DNA from 2 places in the Desulfovibrio inopinatus DSM 10711 genome. Region 1 is predicted to be linked to the other one. Evidence: predicted binding sites of a transcription regulator. Region 1 holds the regulator's gene; the other holds the start of a gene.
What was found. Region 1 encodes HrcA, which represses chaperone genes, less so after heat shock. Its sites were predicted from a motif close to TGTTAGCACTCNNNNNNNNNGAGTGCTAACA; they were not measured.
Positions count from the first base shown of each region.

Region 1 (3,424 bases):
AGTCATTAAAGTATGCCGGAACCGTAATAACTGCTTCGGTCACGGACTCACCAAGGTAGGTTTCCGCGTCTTTTTTCAGCTTTTGTAGAATCATGGCCGAAACTTCAGACGGGCTGTATTTTTTACCGTCCACTTCGACATACGCGTCACCGTTATTGCCAGAGACAATCTTGTACGGGCAGTGATCCAGCCAACGGGAAACTTCGGGAGAATCAAATTTCCGGCCCATAAGACGTTTAATTGCGAAAACGGTCTTGTCCGGGTTCGTCACGGCCTGACGTTTGGCGATTTCACCGACAAGGCGTTCTTTGGTGAATCCCACCACCGAAGGGGTGGTACGGCCACCCTCGGGGTTGGAGACACATTTCGGGTCTTTCCCTTCCATAACATAAACGCACGAGTTGGTCGTACCGAGGTCGATACCGATAATTTTGCCCATATGTATTTATCCTCCTCAAAATCGAAAATGTATAATGGATGCCGCAGGCGCATGCCATCGCTCTGCGGGAATGCGCTCACACAAACCAGCATTTTAATTCCCCTTTCCGGATTGTAAAGGGGCACATCTGATTTTTTTTATGATGTTTTGTTGACCATCACCTTCGCAGCGCGCAGTAACCGGTCGTGCAAACGAAATCCTTTCTGCACGACTTCAGCCACACAATCCTGATCCAGGTCAGGACGCGCCATGAGTCCCAAAGCCTCGTGAAAGGCGGGGTCGAAGGCCTCACCAATTTCGCCGAATTCGGCAACACCATGCCCTTTGAGCGCATCCATCAATGCTTTGCGCGTCATCTCCACGCCCATGACGAAATCTTTACATGCTTCGTTGCCGCGACCATGGGTCAGCGCCAGATCAAGATTGTCGAGAGCGGGTAAAATGTCGCGCAACACTGTTTCTGCAGCATATTTGACAAACTCTTCCTTCTCCCGCGTCAAGCGACGCTTGAGGTTCTCAGCGTCCGCCATGGCACGCAACCTGCGTTCGCTTTCGACCTTGAGCTGTTCCCGCAACGTTTCAATCTCTTCCTCGGGAGACATGGAAATCTCCACCTGGTCTTCGGACTCGGGAACGTCCTTCGAAAGCTCTTCACGGACGGTTTCCTTGTCTGCATCTACCATGTATGGTTCTCCTTCACATAGGAAATAACGGATTTGTGGAATGCTCATTCCGACATATCCGTTTTTTTACGTTGTTGAAAGCCATTCTGCCCAAACGAATCATTCTTTCTGTCATGGACAAGGCGTCACAATTCTTTTTGAACTCAAAAGTGTTTTGTCAACAGTTGGGTTAACGTCCTTGCCGTGTAATGTACCATAGGAACCAAACGGCAATAGTCCATACGAACAGGACCAATGAGCCCAACAGTGCCTAATGGAGCCGATTCCGGCCCATACGGCGCGGCAATGATACCGAGTACACTGAATTCATCAAGATGACTTTCTTCACCAATGACAACAGCAGTCTTGTACTCTCGTACGGTCGTATCAAGAATCTGCAATAAAGTATTATGTTCTTCCAAAATACAGAGCAATTCTCGCATCGCTGTCGCGTCGGAGAATTCAGGCTGCGCGAGAATATTGGCTCGGCCCTCAACGTAGACTTCAGGCTCTTCGTCTTCCTCGAATGTCAAGAGCGCCAACGTCAATGCTTTGTGACACAGTCGGTCCAGTTCCCTTTTGGCTCCATTGAGCTCTGCGACAATGCGCCCTCGCGCTTCTGCCACCGTCATATTCTGGAAAAGATAATTCAAGTAGTTGCCGAACTTCACTAAGTCATTGGATGTAATATCCTTCTCGACGGCAATAACCTGTTTTTTAACGATGCCCCCTTGCAAAATGAGCATCACCACAATCAAGCCCGGCTTGATGAGTTCGAACTCAATTCGACGCCACCGAATATTCGTGTGGCGCGGCGCAATCACCATTCCAACCTGCAGTGACGTATCCGACAATACCCGTGATGCTTGGCGTAAAATATCGCCGATTTCCAGACCAGCCTTCCCAAGCGCAATCATGATACGCTCTTTCTCCAAATTGGAGAGCGGGCGTTGCTTCATGATCTCATCGAGATATAAACGAAAAGCACGTGCTGTCGGTACACGACCGGCCGACGTATGCGGTTGGGCCAAATAATCCTTATCTGTCAAATCCGCCATGATATTTCGTATACTGGCGGCTGACAGCTTGAGCGGACAGGTCTTGGCCACAGTACGCGACCCCACGGGCTGGGCATCGGCGATATATGTATCGACGATCGAATGTAAAACAATAAGTTCCCGCTCCGTCAGAGTCATGCTTCCACCTCTCTTAGCACTCTTCCTCTTTGAGTGCCAAAGGAGGTAACAACGGTTGTGCCCCCTGTCAACCCGGCTCAATTGTTGGACAAATAAATGAGCGCCCATAAGTCGATGAAAATTCATTAAAAGAAAATGATATCACTGGATCCACTCCCTCTTCGAAATATGCCGTCTGGTTGGTTCAACGCATAAAAAAAAGCATCCGACTGACCGGATGCTTTCTTTGCGTATTCTGTAATGTTGGAGAAGGGTTATGCGAGGAAACCGTAAACATACTCCCGCAAGGACTGTACCCAGGGTCTTGGGGTGAACCCGGTCACCTCGGTCAATTTTTGCGTGGAAAGGACGGAGTACGCTGGGCGTTTCGCTTTTTGTGGAAATTCATCTGACATAATTGGTTCAACACGACAGTTGACGCCGGCTGCCGCTACAGCCTCACTGGTGAGTTCACACCAACTCGCCTTGCCACCTCCAACTGTATGAAACAATCCACGAGCATTCGCTTTGATCAAAGCCAAGCTCATAGAGGAGAGATCAATGGTGGATGTCGGTGACCCCACCTGGTCATGCACGATACGCAAAACATCACGCTCCCTTGCATAACCAAGAATTTTTTCCACAAAGTTGATTTTTCCCGGTCCGAACAACCACGCGGTGCGCAAACATAAAAAATGCTCCATCCCCATATCGGCCAGGGCCAACTCCCCTTCGAGCTTGGTCTTTCCGTACACGGATTGCGGGTTAACAGGATCGGTCTCAACATAGGGTTCGGTCTTTGTTCCATCAAAAACAAAGTCCGTGCTGTAATGAACAAGGCAACTCCCGTGATCCAGACATATTTGACCAAGTAAACGAGGGAGTGTCTTATTGAGCTTTGCTGCTTCCACCGGTTCATCTTCGGCTTGGTCAACGGCTGTATAGGCTATCGTATTGAAAACATAGTCCGGCTTGAAATCATTCAAAAGTCGAGCGACAGCCGACTCGTCAAACACATCGAGGGTATCTCGCCCTGTAGGAACAACCTCGTACCCGGCCTCTGTAAGTGTTCGGGTCAACGGCATACCGAGCAAGCCGCGCTTGCCGCCAAGAACAACGACCCTCCCCGGAATCATGATCGTTCTCCG
Region 1 is NZ_AUBP01000027.1:67,536-70,959, reverse strand. It holds gene dnaK (molecular chaperone DnaK) at 1-439, opposite strand, end outside; gene grpE (nucleotide exchange factor GrpE) at 577-1,122, opposite strand; gene hrcA (heat-inducible transcriptional repressor HrcA) at 1,266-2,297, opposite strand; gene rfbD (dTDP-4-dehydrorhamnose reductase) at 2,552-3,412, opposite strand; gene rfbB (dTDP-glucose 4,6-dehydratase) at 3,409-3,424, opposite strand, start outside.

Region 2 (3,424 bases), on a different contig from region 1:
ATTCCGTGGTCAGCAGCAAGGAAGCAACCGAGGAAGCGTTCTGGATGGCGATGCGGGTAACCTTTTTGGGGTCGATGACACCGGCCTTGATCAGGTCTTCGAATTCACCGTTGGCGGCGTTGAAGCCCATGCCTTCGGCAGTTTCTTTGACCTTGGAAACGATGATGGAGCCTTCGAAGCCAGCGTTAGCAGAAATCTGACGCAGGGGTTCTTCGATAGCGCGGCGAACGATTTCGATACCAGCGGTTTCGTCGTCGTCAGCAGGCTTCACAGCGTCGAGAGACTTGATGCTGCGAACGAGGGCAACACCGCCGCCGGGGACGATGCCTTCTTCAACGGCAGCGCGAGTGGCGTTCAGAGCGTCTTCAACGCGGGCTTTCTTTTCTTTCATTTCCGTTTCAGTTGCAGCGCCGACATTGATGACGGCAACGCCGCCAACGATCTTGGCCAAGCGTTCCTGCAGTTTTTCACGGTCGTAGCTGGAAGTGGTGTCGTCGATCTGAGCACGGATCTGGTTGACACGAGCTTTGATGTCTTCGTTTTTGCCAGCGCCGTCGACGATGGTGCAATTTTCCTTGTCGACGATGATGCGTTTGGCGCTACCAAGGTCGGCCAGGGTGGTGTTTTCCAGCTTGATACCCAGGTCTTCGGAAACAGCCTGACCACCGGTCAGCACGGCGATATCCTGGAGCATTGCTTTGCGGCGTTCGCCAAAGCCGGGGGCCTTGACGGCACAAACTTGCAGGGTGCCACGCAGTTTGTTGACAACGAGGGTAGCCAGAGCTTCGCCTTCGATGTCTTCAGCAATGATGAGCAGGGGCTTGCTCATTTTGGCGACCTGTTCCAGGACGGGCAGAAGATCTTTCATGTTGGAGATCTTCTTTTCATTGATCAGGATCAGGGGCTCGTCGAGTTCGCAAACCATCTTTTCGGGATCGGTCACGAAGTAGGGGGACAGGTAGCCGCGGTCGAACTGCATGCCTTCGACGACGTCCAGGGTGGTTTCGAGGCCTTTGGCTTCTTCAACCGTGATAACGCCTTCTTTGCCGACCTTGTTCATGGCTTCGGCAATGATGTTGCCGATGGTGGCATCGGAGTTGGCGGAAATGGTACCGACCTGAGCGATTTCTTTCTGATCGCGGGTGGGTTTGGCCAGGCTTTCGAGTTCAGCGACGATGGCTTCAACAGCCTTGTCGATGCCGCGCTTGATGGCCATGGGGTTACGACCGGCAGCAACGAGTTTGACACCTTCGGTGAAAATGGCCTGAGCCAGGATGGTGGCAGTGGTGGTGCCGTCACCAGCGACATCGGAGGTCTTGCTGGCGACTTCTTTAACCATCTGGGCACCCATGTTTTCGAACTTATCGTCGAGTTCGACTTCCTTGGCAACGGTGACACCGTCCTTGGTGATGATCGGAGAACCGAAGGATTTTTCGATCACGACATTGCGGCCTTTGGGGCCGAGGGTGACTTTGACGGCGTTAGCGAGTTTGTCAACACCGAGTTTCAGTTTTTCACGAGCTTTAGCGTCAAACAGAATTTCTTTCGCAGCCATGTGCGTTTCTCCTTAAAAATAATAACGTGTTGCCCCACGAAGGGGAAACCGGAATGAATTCTTCGCGAGGAAGACCCCAAAAAAGCGATGAAGCTGAAAATTATTCTTCGATGACGGCGAGGATGTCATCTTCGCGCATCATGAGGTGGTCGACGCCTTCGACTTTCACTTCGGTGCCGGCGTACTTGTTGAAGAGTACGATGTCGCCCTTTTCAACAGACATTTTGGCTTTCTTGCCGTCGTCGCCGGTTTTACCGGGGCCAACAGCCACAACTTCACCTTTCATGGGTTTTTCTTTGGCCGTGTCGGGGATGATGATGCCACCGGCGGTAACGACTTCTTCTTCGAGTCGTTTCACCAAAACGCGATCGTGCAAAGGTTTAAGCTTCATGAGGTAACCTCCATCATTATGTTGGTTTATTATCGTTTTTGGCCTGCTAGCACTCACCGACGGGGAGTGCTAACGACGGCGGAAGTATATATAAACGGCTTTTTTCAAAATGCAAGTATTTTATGTTCATGAAGAGAAGAGGAAATTGGTCTTTTTTTCCTGTTAATTCTAAAAAAATCATTTAATCTTAAGAAATCGAAAAAAATTTAAAAAATTCTTAAATTTTCGCGAAAAATTGATGTGATGTAAAAAAAACTTTTCAAAGTACACAGAAAAATAGTGGAATTTGTTCTCCAACCAAGACAGTGAGACAGCAATCGGATACGATAAAAAGAAGAGTATACTGTGCCGTGCACTCGCAACCGCAGGGAGGCCGGAAATGAAAGGAGGATTTCGGCGGGGTATCCTTTGGGGAATGATCGTTGTCCTGCTGCTGGCTCTTGGAGCCTGCGAACGAGAGGAGGCGACTGTTGTCGTTGATCTCAGTAAGCGTGAACGTCTTGAAGCCCCGGTTCGCCCTTTTGATCTCACCTATGCCTATTTACCGCAGTACACGCACGAAGTTTCGTTTCAGCGGCATCATGATTTGGTCGTGTATCTTCAAAAACAAACAGGATTGCGGGTTCGTCAGGTATATCCGGATACTTTCGACGATCACATGACCATGGTACATAAAGGGCGCATTGATATCTCATTTGTGAATCCCTTTGTGTATGTCAAAATGGCCGATGCTGGGGATGCGCGGGCGTTTGCCCGGATCGAGGAGCCGGAAATCACTATTGGTTCCACAAAAGACGGTGTTGCATGGTGGCAGTTACCGGGGCGCGCCCATTTCAGGGGACAGGTTATTGTTCGGGGCAATGACAGTCGATTTGCGCGCCTTGAAGATTGCCGAGGAAAACGCTGGATTGCTGTGGACCATTCCTCTGCCGGGGGCTATCTTTATCCGCTTGGACTCTTCTATGAACATGGCATCACCGCCGCTGATTTTGCCGAAATTGCCTTCTCTCCCGGACCGGGAGGAAAGCAGGAAAAGGTCGTCATGGCCGTGCTGGCCGGGCGGTACGATCTCGGCTCTATTCGTGAAGGAACGTTGGACGTCATGAAAGGCATTATTGCAGACGGTGCTGTTCGTGTTCTGGCCCATACGAAATGGTATCCGGGATGGGTCTACGCGGCCCGAACCGGCCTGGAACCGTCCATTGTCGATGCTGTCCGGCAGGCTTTGCTCGCATTGGAGCCTACCAATCCCGCCGATCGCAAAATATTGGAAATGGCCGGTTTTTTGCGAGTCATTGTCGCGACCGATGCCGATTATAAACCCATTCGCCGTCTGATTGAAGAAATCGGGCCTTTGAACATGCCATGACCATACAACGATTGGTTTCTTCGTTGTCGTTTCGGACAAAGATTAACCTCGGTATCGCGGCAATTGTGCTTATGCTCGGCATTGTGACGGCGCTTGTCGCCTCCACGAT
Region 2 is NZ_AUBP01000001.1:127,394-130,817, forward strand. It holds gene groL (chaperonin GroEL) at 1-1,555, opposite strand, end outside; gene groES (co-chaperone GroES) at 1,656-1,946, opposite strand; gene G451_RS0100580 (phosphate/phosphite/phosphonate ABC transporter substrate-binding protein) at 2,326-3,315, shown strand; gene G451_RS0100585 (ATP-binding protein) at 3,312-3,424, shown strand, end outside.
Region 2: groES (co-chaperone GroES) is a predicted target of HrcA. The motif match lies at 1,991-2,021, and genes of this name have one in related genera.